3 regions of the Halomonas huangheensis genome follow, and region 1 is predicted to be linked to each of the others. Evidence: predicted binding sites of a transcription regulator. Region 1 holds the regulator's gene; each other region holds the start of a gene.
What was found. The regulator PhoB, encoded in region 1, activates phosphate uptake and scavenging genes when phosphate is short. The targets are predictions, from matches to a motif close to TGTCATANNNNTGTCANA.
Positions count from the first base shown of each region.

Region 2: AR456_RS07190 (PstS family phosphate ABC transporter substrate-binding protein) is a predicted target of PhoB. The motif match lies at 2,404-2,421, and genes of this name have one in related genera.
Region 3: olsF (bifunctional ornithine lipid synthase OlsF) is a predicted target of PhoB. The motif match lies at 1,806-1,823, and genes of this name have one in related genera.

Region 1 is NZ_CP013106.1:4,696,311-4,701,446, reverse strand. Features, by position in the region: gene cysZ (sulfate transporter CysZ) at 1-329, shown strand, start outside; gene phoR (phosphate regulon sensor histidine kinase PhoR) at 355-1,701, opposite strand; gene phoB (phosphate regulon transcriptional regulator PhoB) at 1,711-2,400, opposite strand; gene ubiA (4-hydroxybenzoate octaprenyltransferase) at 2,598-3,494, opposite strand; gene AR456_RS20460 (chorismate--pyruvate lyase family protein) at 3,600-4,121, opposite strand; gene AR456_RS20455 (NAD(P)/FAD-dependent oxidoreductase) at 4,293-5,136, shown strand, end outside.
Region 2 is NZ_CP013106.1:1,601,477-1,606,612, forward strand. Features, by position in the region: gene AR456_RS07180 (Bcr/CflA family multidrug efflux MFS transporter) at 315-1,517, shown strand; gene AR456_RS07185 (sulfite exporter TauE/SafE family protein) at 1,510-2,280, shown strand; gene AR456_RS07190 (PstS family phosphate ABC transporter substrate-binding protein) at 2,485-3,501, shown strand; gene pstC (phosphate ABC transporter permease subunit PstC) at 3,606-4,862, shown strand; gene pstA (phosphate ABC transporter permease PstA) at 4,881-5,136, shown strand, end outside.
Region 3 is NZ_CP013106.1:711,184-716,319, forward strand. Features, by position in the region: gene oadA (sodium-extruding oxaloacetate decarboxylase subunit alpha) at 1-328, shown strand, start outside; gene AR456_RS03280 (sodium ion-translocating decarboxylase subunit beta) at 338-1,660, shown strand; gene olsF (bifunctional ornithine lipid synthase OlsF) at 1,872-3,677, shown strand; gene AR456_RS03290 (IMPACT family protein) at 3,747-4,379, opposite strand; gene AR456_RS03295 (LexA family protein) at 4,379-4,855, opposite strand; gene ccmA (cytochrome c biogenesis heme-transporting ATPase CcmA) at 5,129-5,136, shown strand, end outside.

The DNA of each region.
Region 1 (5,136 bases):
GCATGATTGCGTTGTTCATCATCAGCTGGATTCCGGTGTTGAACCTGATTGCGCCGCTGCTCTGGGTGCTGTTCACCGCTTGGACCATGTCCATCACTTACCTCGACTATCCGATGGACAACAACAAGGTCAGTTTCCGGGATATGCGCAAGCGCCTGTCGGCTCGCTGGTGGCCGAGTCTCAGCTTTGGCGGGTTGGTGACGCTGGTGACCTGGATTCCGTTGGCGAACCTGTTCCTGCTGCCGGGTGCTGTGGCGGGAGCGGTCCTGATGTGGGATCAACACTATCGACAGCTACCAGCGGTGACCGATGGCAGCAGCGGACGTTGAGACAAGGGGTAGCCAGTATCCTGCGCTACTCTGGTGTCTGTGCCTGGCTGCACTGCGCTGCGCCGGGCTCGTCATTGGCGGCAATATCAACCAGCCGCTGGGTAGGAAAGATACAGCGGAAGGTCGCGCCCTGACCAGGCTGTGAGCTGATCTCGAGGTGAGCATTGTGGCGCAGCAGCACGTGCTTGACGATGGCGAGGCCAAGGCCGGTCCCACCGGTAGCGGTGCTGCGTCCCTTGTCGACACGGTAGAAGCGTTCGGTGAGGCGTGGGATGTGGCGTGGATCGATGCCCTCGCCATTATCCTCGACCTCGAAGCAGGCACCTCCCGGGCAGGAACGCCAGCGCAGCTGAATGTGCGCACCGTCTCCGGCATAGCGCACCGCATTGAAGGCGAGGTTGGACAGCGCGCTGTGGACTTCCTTTTCGCTACCCCAGAGCGCATGGGGGTCATCGACACTGATCTCGATTCGCTGGCGGTCATTGGATAGCGCGTTGGCATCGCGTTCCACGGCCTGCAATAGACTGCGCGGGTCGAGACGGACATGGTCATTGCCGCCCTGGTCATTTTCCAACCGTGACAGCAGCAGCAGGTCATTGACCAGGTTCTGCATGCGCCGGGTCTGTCCCTGCATCTGATCGATGCTCCGCGCCAGGCGTGCTGGAAGCATCTCCGCCATGTCGCTGTAGGTTTCCAGGTAGCCAGTCAGTACGGTCAGAGGCGTGCGCAATTCGTGCGAGACGTTGGCCACGAAGTCACGGCGCATCTGTTCGAGGCGGTGGAGACGAGTGATGTCGCGTGCCATGAGCAGCCGTTCGTCGTCACCATACAGGGTGATCTGGAACTGCAGCATCATGTTCTCGTCGATGGGCGACGGCAGCGACAGCGGTTCGCGATAGTCTCGTTTGTTGAGGTAACCGACGAAGCGCGGATCACGCAGCAGGTTGGTGATGTGCTGGCCGCGATCCTGGGCTGGTTTGAGCCCGAGCATGCGTTCGGCGGCGCTGTTCCACCACTCGAGGTCACCATGGCGGTCGAGCATCACCACGCTGTCGCGCATGGCTTCAGACGATTCCTGGATACGCTGCAGCGTCGAGCGTAGGCGACGCTGGGTGATGCGTTGGCCTTTCTGGTAGCGGTATAGACGATCGAACAACTCACCCCAGATGCCGGTGGCAGCGGGGGGTTCCTGCTGAGGACGGTGGGTCAGCCAGTCATAGAGGGCGTGTAGCTGACGCAGATGGTAGGCCAGTATCAGGCCGAGGCCGATGATGATGCCCCAGGCGGCAAGGGAAAAAGGCCAGCCGAGCAGCGCACCAATCGTAACCAGTGCAGTCAGTCGCCACAGCTCGCGTCTCCAGAGAAGTCCCACTAATGGCCCTTACACCTTGGCGGAGAAGCGGTAGCCGGTGCCGCGGACCGTCTGAATCAATTGCTGATGCGGCTCACCGAGTGCCTTGCGCAGGCGGCGGATATGAACATCCACGGTGCGCTCCTCCACATAGACATTGCCACCCCACACCTGATCGAGCAGTTGGCCACGGGTGTAGGCACGTTCCTGATGGGTCATGAAGAACTGTAGCAGGCGATACTCGGTCGGACCCATTTCCAGTGACCGACCTTCTACGCTGACGCGATGGCTGACCGGGTCGAGCATCAAACCCTCAACTTCAACGGGGTCCTCGATGCCTCGTGGCGTCGCACGGCGCAGTACTGCCTTGAGGCGGGCGACCAGTTCTCGCGGTGAGAACGGCTTGGTGATGTAATCATCGGCGCCGGCTTCGAGCCCCTGGATCTTGTTGTCTTCCTCACCCTTGGCGGTGAGCATGATAATCGGCAATTCTGCGGTAGTTTCCTCGCGCTTGAGACGACGAGCCAGTTCAATACCGCTGGTACCAGGCATCATCCAGTCGAGCAGCACCAGGTCGGGTTGGTGGTCGACGATAATCGCATGCGCGGATTGGGCGTTGTCGGCCTCGAGTACGCGGTAATCGGCCATTTCCAACGCCACAGCGATCATCTCACGGATAGGCGCTTCATCGTCGACGATCAGAACGGTCTTGGCGGTCATCCCGGGGCCTCATGAATCAGGGGCGTAAATACTGCTCTGGGGCATGGACAGTGCTCAGGAGCACAAGATACTACGCTGATGATGACAGCATTTAATTATGACGTTTTGGTTACAGCTTGTGCAGAAACATGAATATGGCATGCCGAAAAATATGCTGCCGGAAGCTGAATTGGTGCCGTTCAGTGACTGAAAGTTACTCAAGGAGTGATGCTGGGGTACAGGCTCAATCCCAGCCCCGCGAACAGTAGCAGGCCCGACCAGTGATTGTTGAGAAATGCCTGAAAGCAGCGGTCGCGGTCGCGATCACGAATAAGGCGTTGCTGGTGGAGGAAGGTCGCGGCCATGGAGGCCAGGCCCAACCAGTAGAAACCGCCCAGTTGGAGAAGGGCACCGACCCAGATCAGCAATACCAATGTGGCCAGCTGCAGCAGCCCGATGATCAGGCAATCGAAGCGCCCGAACAGTACTGCCGTCGACTTGATGCCGACGCGCAGGTCATCATCACGATCGACCATGGCGTATTGGGTATCGTAGGCCACCGTCCACAGCACATTGGCGATAAACAGCAACCAGGCGACCTTGGGCACCTCGCCCAGTACTGCACCGAAGGCCATGGGAATTGCCCAGGAAAAGGCCGCGCCCAGTACGACCTGGGGGAGGTTGGTATAGCGCTTCATGAAGGGGTAGCAGGCGGCCAGCGCCGCGCCGATCAATGACAGCCAGACGGTAAAGCCGTTGGTGAACCAGACCAGCACGAAAGCCGCAGTAATCAGCAACGCAAACAGCACCTTGGCTTCGGTCTCGCTGATACGGCCAGTCGCCAGCGGCCGGTTGCGGGTGCGTTTGACGTGACCGTCGAAATGACGATCCGCGTAGTCGTTGATCACGCAGCCGGCGGCACGCATCAGATAGACACCGAGCACGAAGATCAGCAGCGTGCTGCGTTCCGGGATGCCCTGCGATGCGACCCACAACGCCCATAGCGTTGGCCACATCAGCAGCCAGGTGCCGATAGGGCGGTCGAGGCGCATCAGGGCGAGAAAATCGGGGAGGCGCGTCAGCAGGCCTTGTGGGCGCAGCAGGGATCGATCCATCTGGCTATCTCGTGGTTGGCTGCCGCGTTGCTGTCGATGCGGCCTGATCGGAAATGGGGTCAGCCTATCGCGGCCAGCCGGGGTTGACCAGTACCGCTGTAAGGCTCAGGGCGTCAGTGACAGATCGCGGCACATCTGTGGCAGAAAGGCTTCCTGAACCAGCAACGCCCAACCATCATGGCGAAAGACTGAGCGGCGTTGCCAGATCCCGCTCTCACCATGGATCGGGCGCGGTGACTGACTGACTTCGATGGGACCACGCTCGAGATCTGGCTGGCGAAACAGCCAACTGCCCAGTGAGGTTTCTCCGAGCCCGGCAAAAGGTGCTGAACGACGTGGAACCAAAGGGGCGACCGAACGCGCCACCACCCAAGGTTGGTCATCGACGCACAACGCGACTTCACGTAGCCAGGCACGGCGCCCGTCCATCAGGCCGAGTGCGGCGGCTTCGTCGTGGTAGGGTTGACCACTGCGTTCATCGAGCAGGCGGACATTGAAGCGGCGCTCTCCTGCGGCCTGTACCAGGCGTTGGGTCAAGGAGTCACGAGAGGAGATCCATTGCCACCAGCTCTGGCTCATCTTCGGCCGTGCAGTCGCCAGCGGCTGCCATCGAGGATCCTGTGTCATCGCGCTTTCCAAATATCATGTCTGCTCAACATTCATGCCAGTTCAAACCCCACGCCAGCTCGAACCCCTGTCGCCGTCGTAAACCGCTGGGGGGCGGTAGTGTACCATGTGGCATAGACGGGATTGGCCCCCGATGGCCTCCGTAAGCCTGCAAGGACCTGAGGAAGCAAGATGCAAGCACCCCTGACGATCATTGGCACTGGCATGGCGGGAATCGGCCTTGCCCGCCAACTGCGTGCTCTGGGCAATGACCGCCCCATCACCCTGATAACCGCCGATTCCGGTGACGACTACTCCAAGCCGCTGCTGTCCACTGGCTTTGCCAAGCGTATGCCGCCACAGCGTCTGGCCATGCGCTCGGCGCTTGAGGTAGCAGATCAGCTCGGCGCGGTGGTTCGCACCAGAACCAGGGTCGATGCCATTGATACCAAGGCGCAGCAACTGGTGATTGGAGAGGAGCGTCTGCCGTGGTCGGACCTGGTGCTGGCAACCGGTGCTGTTCCACGTCCACCGTTTGCGATCGGCTCATCACTGGCTAATCGAGTATTTTCCATCAATGATCTCGATGATTACCGAGGGTTCCATGCCGCTCTGGAGTCACTGGGGCGTCCGGCGAGGGTCGCGATTGTCGGGCTGGGGCTGGTTGGCTGTGAATTCGCCAATGATCTGCAGGCCGGTGGACATCAGGTGACGCTGGTGGGCCCCGAGCAGGCGCTTCTGCCACGTTTGTTGCCAGAGCCACTGGGGCTGGCGCTGGGCCGTGTCTTTGTTGCCTCAGGTATTGATGTCCATTATCAGCGTCTGGTGACCAGGGTGGACCAGCAGGGCGCTCAAGCCACCTTGATACTGAATGACGGCCAACAACTGCAATCCGATCTGGTGCTGGTAGCAACCGGATTGCAGCCGCGCACCGAGCTGGCTGTGGCGGCGGGGCTCGAGGTTGGCGAAGATGGCGTCAAGGTCAATCGTCGGCTGACCACTAGCGAGGCCCATGTGCATGCGCTGGGGGATGTGG
Region 2 (5,136 bases), 1.7 Mb from region 1:
CCTCCGTGGTTGGGCTTCCCATACTCTAACAAGGCACTGTGACCGGCGACAGTCGGCCAAAGGCTACTATCGCCAATTCTGGACGCTTGACGGTATCTGATCAGACTGGCGTCACATATACCTGTTGTCATGAGCTGACGCAGGTTTTTCCTGAAGATGAGGGGGAGCGTGGCGGTAGCGCTGTCCTGAGTTATCATTAGTTGCCTAAGTGTGGTGTTTCACAAGATTGTTGATGCTGGCGTTTCCTCAGGGAGAGCCTGGGCAGGAGCATTCTCTTGTGTGGATCACACTACCATTCGTTATCTGGAGGTTGCGTGTCTCTGAATGCTCGGCGTGTTTCGCTGCTGGTAGCAGCCAATACTGCTCTGGCGCCTTTTGCCATTGATGCTTATCTTCCCGCGATGAAGTCGCTGGCGGACTCGGTGGGCGCCAGTGTTCATCATACTGAACTATCGCTGAGCAGCTTCCTTGTCGGCTTTGCACTGGGACAACTGGTGTGCGGTCCATTGTCAGACCGTCTGGGTCGTAAGCCTGTACTGCTTGGCGGTCAGGTAGTGTTCATGTTGGCCAGTTTGGCGATTATCTTCGTCAATACCTTGCCGGAACTATTGGTGCTGCGTTTCATTCAAGCGTTGGGAGGAGGGGCCTGTGTGGTCAACTCGGCGGCTATTGTGCGCGATTGTTTCAGTGGTCGTGAGGCGGCGAAGGTGATGTCGACCATGGCGATGATTCTGATGCTGGCGCCTCTGGCTGCCCCAGCAGTCGGCAGCATGTTGCTGTATGTGGCCGACTGGTGGCTGATCTTCCTGTTCCTCGCTGTTTATGCGTTATTCCTGATGTGGTTGCTGAGTGTCCATTTGCCGGAAACGCGAGCTCCAGGTCTGCCAGTGGCGTCGCCACGTCAGGTGTTGCGTAACTATGTCAGCGTGTTGGTAGACCGGCGAGCCATGGGCTATATCCTCGCGACCTCGATGGCGTTCGCCGGGATCTTCGCCTTCGTCACCTCATCGCCGTTCCTTTACATGGAGTATTACGGACTGAGCCCAGCGGTGTATCCAGTGGTGTTCGGTGCCAACGTGCTGGTCATGGTGCTGTCCAATCGCGTCAATATTCATCTGCTGCGCAAGCGCAGTCCTCAGCAGAACCTGCGCCTGGGGTTGGCGATTCAATGGTGTGCCGGCGTGGCGCTGGTGGTGTTGGTGCTCAGTGGCAATGATTCGATCTATACCGTGGTGCCGCTGGTGATGATGTTCCTCGGTGTGATGGGCCTGATCTCGCCGAACGCCATTTCCTCACTTCTGGACCGGTTCAGCCATATGAGTGCTACTGCCACGGCATTGCAGGGCTGTATTCAGTTCAGTTGTGGCGCTTTGGTCGGAGTTCTTGTCACTGCCTTTGAAATCGACTCTGCCTGGCCGATGGTTGTGGCAATGCTCAGCGTAGCAACGATCGGTAACCTGAGTCTGAGGGTACTGGCGCGCAACGATGGCATCCCGGAGCGCAGTGCCAATGCTTGAGTGGCTATGTGATTTTTGGCAGGGCTGGTGGGTGTGGAGCGAATTAACGCCGCTGAACTGGCTGGGAGTGGGGCTGGCGTTGGCGTTGGGAGCCTTCGTTCAGCGCACCACCGGATTCGGCATGGCGGTGGTGGGAGCGCCGCTGATTCTGTTGGTCGCGCCACGCCTGGTGCCGGTGGTGCTGGTCTTCTACGGCTTGTTGGTGTCTTGCCTGGTGGTGAGGCGCTATTGGCAGCAGGTCGAGATGCGCGATATCTCCACGGCACTTATCGGCAAGGTTCCGGGAACGATACTCGGTGTCTGGTTGCTGGTGATCGCGCCCATGGCAATACTCGAGTTGCTGATTGCAGGCATCGTGCTCTTCGCCGTTGTCGTGACCCTGTTTCGCTGGCGTCTGCCGGTCAATCGCGTATCGATGTTCGGTGCTGGTTTCGTATCGGGTATCTTCGGCAGTGTGGCCGCGATTGGTGGGCCACCGATGGTATTGCTGATGCATGGCATGCCTATGGAGCGCTTGCGTGGTAACCTGGCGGCCTTCTTTCTGATCTCATCCATCATGACCCTCGCTGCGCTGGCCACCATGGCCGGTCAGGTCCACTTCTGGACGCTGGGCGTCAGTTTGAGCTTCTTGCCATTGGTGGTGGCAGGGCATGCGTTGGGGGCGGTGCTGGCCCCTTATATTCCGCGTGGGCTGTTGCAGGCAGGCTCGCTCGGGCTCTGCGCGTTGGCTGCGTTCAGTTTGCTGGTAAAGGCGTTGGGGTGAGGCTGCTGGCCAGCAGTGGCCAGCAGTGGCCAGCAGTGGCCAGCAGTGGCCAGCAGTGGCCAGCGACGAGCGACGAGCAACCCGAAGCTCTTTGCGGACGAAAAAATGCGGTTCCCGGGTAGTTGTCATGAGTCTGTCATCTTTCTGCGGCAATGTTGGCGTCGCGAAGGTTGACCACTTCTACCTTACAGGGAGCTACCTATAATGAATCGCATCCTCAAGACTACCGCCATTGCTGCTGCCGTGATCGGCGTGGTTGGTGTTGCTCAGGCTCGTGATCAGGTCCGTATCGTCGGTTCGAGCACGGTTTATCCGTTCGCCAGCTATGTTGCGGAAGAGTTCGGTGCCACTACCGAGTTCGCGACTCCTGTCATCGAATCCACCGGCTCCGGTGGCGGTATCAAACTGTTCTGCGCCGGTGTAGGTGAAGGGACTCCCGATATCACCAATGCTTCACGTCGCATGAAGCCGACAGAGTTCGAGACCTGTGAAGCTAACGGTGTGACCGATATCACCGAAGCCTTCATTGGTTATGACGGCATCGCTTTTGCACAGTCCGCGGACAACGAGCCGATGGATGTAACTCGTGAGCAGTTGTTCCTGGCGCTGGCTGCCAAGGTGCCGGTCGATGGTGAGCTGGTCGACAATCCCTACCAGAAGTGGAGCGATGTCGATTCTTCACTGCCGGATCGCAAGATCTCCGTCTATGGTCCGCCCACCACGTCCGGTACCCGTGATGCGTTCGGTGAGCTGGTCATGGAAGCCGCCTCTGAAGGCATGGAAGCCTATGCTGGTGAAGGCTATACCGATATCCGTGCCGATGGCGCCTTTATCGATGCCGGAGAGAATGACAACCTGATTGTTCAGCGTCTCGCTGAGAACCGTGATGCCTTCGGTATCTTCGGCTACTCCTTCCTCGAGGAAAATGCAGACACCCTGATCGGCTCCAATGTCGATGGTGTGGCACCGACGCCCGACGCCATTGGTTCCGGTGAGTATCCGGTGTCTCGTTCGCTGTTCTTCTACGTCAAGAACCAGCATGCAGAAGATGTGCCGGCCATGAGCGAGTACGCCAATCTGTTCATGAGCGAACAGATGATTGGTGATATCGGCTATCTGAAGGGAATTGGCCTGATTCCGGCGCCAGAAGATACGCGTGGCGAAGCGCGTGCCGCGGTAGAAGGGCATGACCAGCTTGAGCTGGCCGATCTGAGTGAGTAAGGCGTAAGCCTCAACCACACCGGCCGGCAGCCTCACAGGTTGTCGGCCGGAACACGTTCTGGCGAGCCGATGCTCGACAGGGCATAGAACACCGAGAGACACCAATGCAGACCAATCAACTGCTGGCCATGTTCTGTGGCGCACTCCTGGTGCTGGGTCTGGTCGCTTACCTGCTGGGACGTTCGAAGGCGACGCGAGTACGCGCCTCGGGCACCGCGATGTATGCCCAGCCTGATCAGTATGCCTGGTTTACCGTACTGTCGACTGCTGGTCCCGCACTCGCGATAGGCGCGATTGCCTCCTTTATCATGCTGCTGTTGGGTGCCGATATCCCGCCGATGCTGTTATTGGCGAGTTGCCTGGCCATTGCCTGTGTCGGTCTGGTAATCGGCATCAATATGGTGCGCCCCGATTTTCATGCGCGTCAGGCTATTGAAAGGGTGATTCGCTTTATCCTTGCTGGCGCAGCGATGATTTCCATCTTCACCACCCTGGGCATTCTGCTGTCGATCGTCTTCGAGGCGGTGCGCTTCTTCAACATGCAGAACTTCTGGGACTTCATCACCGGTACCGTCTGGAATCCCGGTGCCAGCTTCCTGGAAGCGGCTGGACGTGCGGAGGAGGGCGCTACAGCAGCCCAGTTCGGTTCTGTTCCGTTATTCGCCGGTACCTTCATGATCACCTTCATCGCCATGTTGGTGGCGATTCCGGTCGGTCTGTTGTCGGCCATTTACATGTCCGAGTTTGCACCTCAGCGAGTACGCACCGTATTCAAGCCGGTACTGGAAGTTCTGGCGGGTATCCCCACCGTTGTGTATGGCTTCTTTGCAGCGATTACCGTGGCTCCGATCATCGTCGCCGTCGCTGGTTTCTTTGGTCTGGAAGCATCCTTCAACAACGCGCTCGCGCCAGGCATCGTGATGGGGATCATGATCATCCCGTTCATCTCCTCGTTGTCCGATGACGTCATCAACTCGGTGCCGGACAGCATGCGTCAGGGCTCCCTGGCGTTGGGCCTGACCCGCGGAGAGATGATTCGTGACATCGTGATTCCGGCGGCCTTGCCCGGCATCATCTCTGCATCACTGCTGGCGGTATCCCGCGCGCTGGGTGAGACCATGATTGTGGTAATGGCGGCGGGTATGCGCCCAAACCTGAGCTTCAACCCGTTGGAAGACATGACCACAGTGACGGTGCGTATCGTAGCGGCGCTGACCGGTGACCAGGAGTTCGGTAGTGCAGAGACGCTGTCGGCCTTTGCCCTGGGGCTGGTGTTGTTTGCCGTGACTCTGACGCTCAACCTGGTGTCAGTGATCATGATTCGTCGCTTCCGCGAAAAGTATCGCGTCAACAACCTCTAAGGTCGTGGAGCCAAGCCAATGAGACAATCTTTCGACGATATAAGCGCCCAGCTCCGCGCTCGCCATCGCAGGTCCACGCGTTTGAAGTGGACTTCCATGGGTGCCCTTGGACTGGCGGTACTATTTCTGGTGCTGTTCTTTGCCGATATGACCGTCAAGGGCCTGCCGGCGTTTCAGCAGGCCCAGATTCAGGTTGAAATCGACTATTCGGAGCAGGCCAGCCAGTTGCCACTGGCGGCAGTCAATGAGGATGTACGGCGCCTTGTCAGCCGTG
Region 3 (5,136 bases), 770 kb from region 1:
CACCGTCAAGGTCAACGGTAATGCCTATGTGGTTGAGGTCAGTGAAGGTGGTGAGATTACTCAGGTGGCGGACTCTTCATCTTCGCCTTCATCTGCGCCTGCACCGGCTACTTCCAGTGGCATGAGCGTGGATGCACCGCTGGCCGGCAATATCTTCAAGGTCAACGTCAAGCCGGGTGACAGCGTGGCCGAGGGTGATGTTGTGGTGATCCTCGAGGCGATGAAGATGGAAACCGAGGTGCGCGCTCAGGCGGCCGGCACCGTATCCGAGGTCAAGGTGAGTGAAGGCGACAGTGTGTCTGTAGGCGACGCACTGGTCGTCCTCTAGGGGCGTATCATGGAGAAGATTCTGACGCTCTGGTATGGCTCTGGGCTATACAACCTGAGCCTTGGTCAGGCGGTGATGATCGTGGTCGGGCTGATGCTGTTGTGGCTGGCGATGGCGAAGAAATTCGAGCCACTGTTGTTGGTTCCGATCGGCTTCGGCGGCATTCTGGCCAACATCCCCGAGGCTGGGCTGGCGCTGTCGGCAGCTGAGCAGGCCGCGCATCTGGGTCGTCCCGAGCTGTTGACGCAGATGGCTCAGGCGCTGGGAACCAGCCTGCCTGCGGGCGCTGATATCGCGAGCTGGAGACACGGCCTGGAAGAGTTGCTGCATGGGGATATCTCGCCGGCGCTGCTGCGTGCGGCCAATGATGTCGCCATGGATGCTGGTTTTGCACATGGCATGCTGTATCAGTTCTACAGTGTGGCCATTGCTTCCGGTATTGCGCCGTTGGTGATCTTCATGGGGGTTGGCGCGATGACCGATTTCGGCCCATTGCTGGCCAACCCCAGGACACTGTTCCTTGGTGCGGCGGCTCAGTTCGGCATCTTTGCCACACTGCTGGGTGCGGTGGTGCTGTCGGCGGCCGGGGTGATGGACTTTACCCTCAATCAGGCAGCAGCCATTGGCATCATCGGCGGCGCCGATGGTCCGACCTCGATCTATGTGGCCAGCATCCTTGCGCCGGAGTTGCTGGGCGCGATTGCAGTCGCGTCCTACTCCTACATGGCGCTGGTGCCGCTGATTCAGCCACCGATCATGCGTGCCCTGACCACGGCGAAGGAGCGCGAGATCGCCATGACGCAGCTGCGTCCGGTCTCTCGCCTGGAGAAGATTGTCTTCCCGTTGGCGCTGCTGATTCTGGTTGTGCTGTTTCTCCCAGACGCCGCACCGCTGCTGGGGATGTTCTGCTTCGGTAACCTGATGCGCGAATGTGGCGTGGTCGAGCGTCTATCGGATACGGCTCAGAATGCGCTGATCAATATCGTCACCATCTTCCTCGGCCTTTCGGTGGGCTCGAAGTTGATGGCGGATCGCTTCCTGGCGGTTGAGACCCTCGGGATTCTCGGTCTGGGCATGGTGGCCTTCGCGATCGGTACCGCCTGTGGCGTGTTGATGGCCAAGGTGCTGAATATGGTCAGCAAGAACCCGATCAACCCTTTGATCGGTTCCGCAGGCGTGTCGGCGGTGCCGATGGCGGCTCGGGTTTCCAACAAGATAGGTCTGGAGTCCAATCCGCATAACTTCCTGCTGATGCATGCCATGGGGCCGAATGTGGCTGGTGTCATCGGGTCGGCGGTAGCCGCCGGGGTGATGATCAAGTACCTCGGTTGAGGTTGCTCTGCCACTCAAGGAAATGGCGCCTTCCTCGGTAACGGGGAGGGCGCTATTGTATTGGTGACTCACAGAGCGGCTCTGGACCACTCGTATCCGCTGGTTTGTCCGCTAGCTGCGGAGAGTCTCCGAACTACCACGCAATAGCCATCCAACTGTCATTTTCTCAGCTTAGTCTGGCCCCATTGCTACCGCGGCAAGGGGAAGGCAGATGATCGACATCGATGGCGCATTGCGTGACAAGGCTCCAGCGGTTCAGCGTTGGCCGAGTTGGTGTCGGCGCTTGCTCGTGGCCGGGCTCAAGCGGCTGGTGCATGAGCAGGAGATCAATGACTTTCTGATCCAGCATCAGAATGCCGGTGGCATGGAGTTTATCGACCGAGTGCTGGAGCGGCTGGACTTCGGCTATACCCTTTCCTCACGCGAGCGTGACAATATCCCGGTGACTGGACGAGTAGTTATCGTCGCCAACCATCCACTGGGAGCCCTCGACGGCCTGGCGTTGGTGCGCATGGTGGCCGACCTGAGACCTGACGTTAAGATCATTGCCAATGACCTGTTGATGCAGATCCGCCCGCTGGCGCCTTTGCTGCTGCCGGTGGATAACCTGTCGCGCAAGGGGTTTCGCAAGAGTCTGCAGGGGATTGTCGATGCGCTGGATGATGAGCAGGCAGTAATCGTGTTTCCCGCTGGGGAGGTTTCTCGCGCTGGTCCTTCCGGCATCAAGGATGGCGACTGGATGTCTGGCTTTCTGCATGCTGCACGCCGTACCAATGCGCCGATTGTGCCGGTACATGTCGGAGGACGTAACTCCTCACTGTTCTATTCGCTGACGTCTCTCTATTCGCCACTGGGCACGCTGTTGTTGCCGCATGAGATGTTTCGTCAGCGCGGGCGACAGGTTGCGATGCGCGTTGGCGGCGAGATTCCGTTGCAGCGCTTCGATCGTGATGATCTGGCAACTGCTGCCAAGCTCAAGCTATTGCGTAAACACGTCTATCGTCTGGGTAAAGGGCGTAGTGGTGTCTTTGTCAGTGAGTCGGGGATTGCTCACCCGGAAAGTCGCCAGCGTCTGAGAGAGGAACTGTCGTGTGCCGAGCGCCTCGGAGAAACGCCGGATGGCAAGCAGATCCTGCTGTTTGACTACCGCCCCGATTCGGCAGTAATGCATGAAATCGGGCGCTTGCGTGAGATTACCTTCCGCCGAGTTGGTGAGGGCACCGGCAAGAAGCGTGATATCGATGAGTACGATGTTCTCTATCGGCACCTGGTGCTCTGGGATGACAAGGATCTCGAGATTGCCGGTGCTTACCGTCTTGGCGAGGTAGGCAAGATTCTGGAGGCGCGTGGCGTCGAGGGTCTGTACAGCTCGACCATCTTTCACCTCGATAATGCGCCCTTGCAGGAATGGTGCAATGGCCTGGAGCTCGGTCGCAGCTTTGTCCAGCCACGTTATTGGGGGCGTCGCAGCCTGGATTATCTGTGGCTGGGTCTGGGCGCCTATCTACGCAAGCATCCAGAAGTTCGCTGGCTGTTTGGCCCGGTGACCATTCCCAATCATATGCCACCGTTGGCCAAGGAATTGCTGCTCAGCTATTACCGTCACTATCACGCCAATGACACCAGTCTGATTCGACCGCGGGCGCCGGTGCAGTTGTCGTCGGCCGGGCGTCATGAGGCCGAACGGCTGTTCTCCGGTAATGACATCAAGGAAGATTTTCAGCGCCTCCGGCATGCGCTGCAGGCGATGGGGGCTGGTGTGCCTGCGCTCTACAAGCAGTATGTGGAGGTGGCTCAGCCCGGAGGCGTCAGCTTCCATGCTTTCGGCGTCGATACCGGGTTCAGCTACTGTATCGATGGGCTGGTGGCGGTGGATGTCACGCAGCTGAAGCCGGAAAAACGCGCCCGCTACATCGGGGAAATGGCACCTGCCGGCAACTCAGCAACTGCTGCGGAAAAGGCTGTCGACATGGACGTTGATGGAGTCGCTGCCACCAGGGCGACCGCAGGGGTATAAGCCGGGTAGTTACCAGCATGCCTGGTAATGACCGGCATCGCGCCTGGCTAACAACAACACTCGAGCGTGTCATGGTGTCAGTTGGGAGTCATCTTCCAATTGCAACTTGCCCTTGAGGCGCGAATGCAGAGCGCTGACATCTACCTGGGTATCACTGGGCCAACCCAATGCCAGAGTCACTCCGTCGGCAGCATAGAGAACATCGACGATGGTGATGTCGTGTTGCGCACACCAATCTCTGGTGTCGGCTTCCCCTGCAAACTCGATGCGCACACGCACCTCACGCCGCTCGGTGACTTCTCGTCTGGGCACCTCGGCCAGAGCAGCCATTACCGCTTGGGTGTAGGCGCGAGCCAGGCCACCGGTGCCCAGCTTGATACCACCGAAGTAGCGAGTGACTACCGCGGCTACCTGGCCGATGCCATCACCGGTGAGGGCCTGGTACATCGGGCGGCCTGCGGTGCCGCCGGGCTCACCGTCGTCGGAAAAGCCGATATGGACCTGCTCCCCCGGAGGCCCGGCGATAAAGGCACTGCAGTGGTGGCTGGCATTGGGGTGGGCGTTGCGTGCGGCTGCCAGCAGGCGGTCGAATGCCCCATTGTCCGGCGCATGGGCCAGCCAGGTGATGAAACGACTGCGTTCGATCTCGATCTCGACTTCAAACCAGTTGTCGGGAGTGAGGTCGGGAACCGGATAGCGCATCAGGCTGCCATCTCTGCTCGCCGGGCGACACCCATGACCAGGCCCAATACTCGAATATCGCTATTGCGCAGATAGATGGCTGGCATGCTGGTGTTGGCCGGTTGCAGACGCACACCATTCTTCTCGATATACAGCTTCTTCAGGGTGACCTCCTGGTCGTTGATCATGACCACTGCTGTTTCGCCGTTCTCGGCGCTTTCCTGACGTTCAATAATGATCACATCGCCATCGAAGATATTGCAATCGATCATTGAGTTGCCACGCACCTGGAGGGCGTAGGTATTGCGGCGGATCATGCGTGATGGGACATGAATAGTGGCATCGCTGCTGCATACCTCGATCGGCATACCCGCCGAAACACTACCCGCCAGCGGAATCTCGACGCTGCTGTCGGGGTCGTGGTCAATGGCAGCCCAACTCTCGGCGATGGGTAGGTTGGGTAGGCGTTGAAAGAACTGCAGTGTGACGGTGGTCATGGCACGTGGTCTCCCCTTGGTGGGCACTGCCTGCATTCGACGCGCAGGTGGATCTTGCGAGTCGTCGTGGCAGCACCTCCCTTGCGTAAAATACCTGTCGATACATACAGTGTTTTGATGAAGGATAGCAGCGCCAGCAAAACACGCAAGTATCAAGAATCTGCCGTAGGTGGTCATGACACGAACCTGCGACGGCTTGCCGCCTGTGGTTGCTGGTTCGACTGCGGCAATACGTGTAAAGTCTGTGCGAATCTGTTGATCCTGGGGTGCGTCTTGAGTCT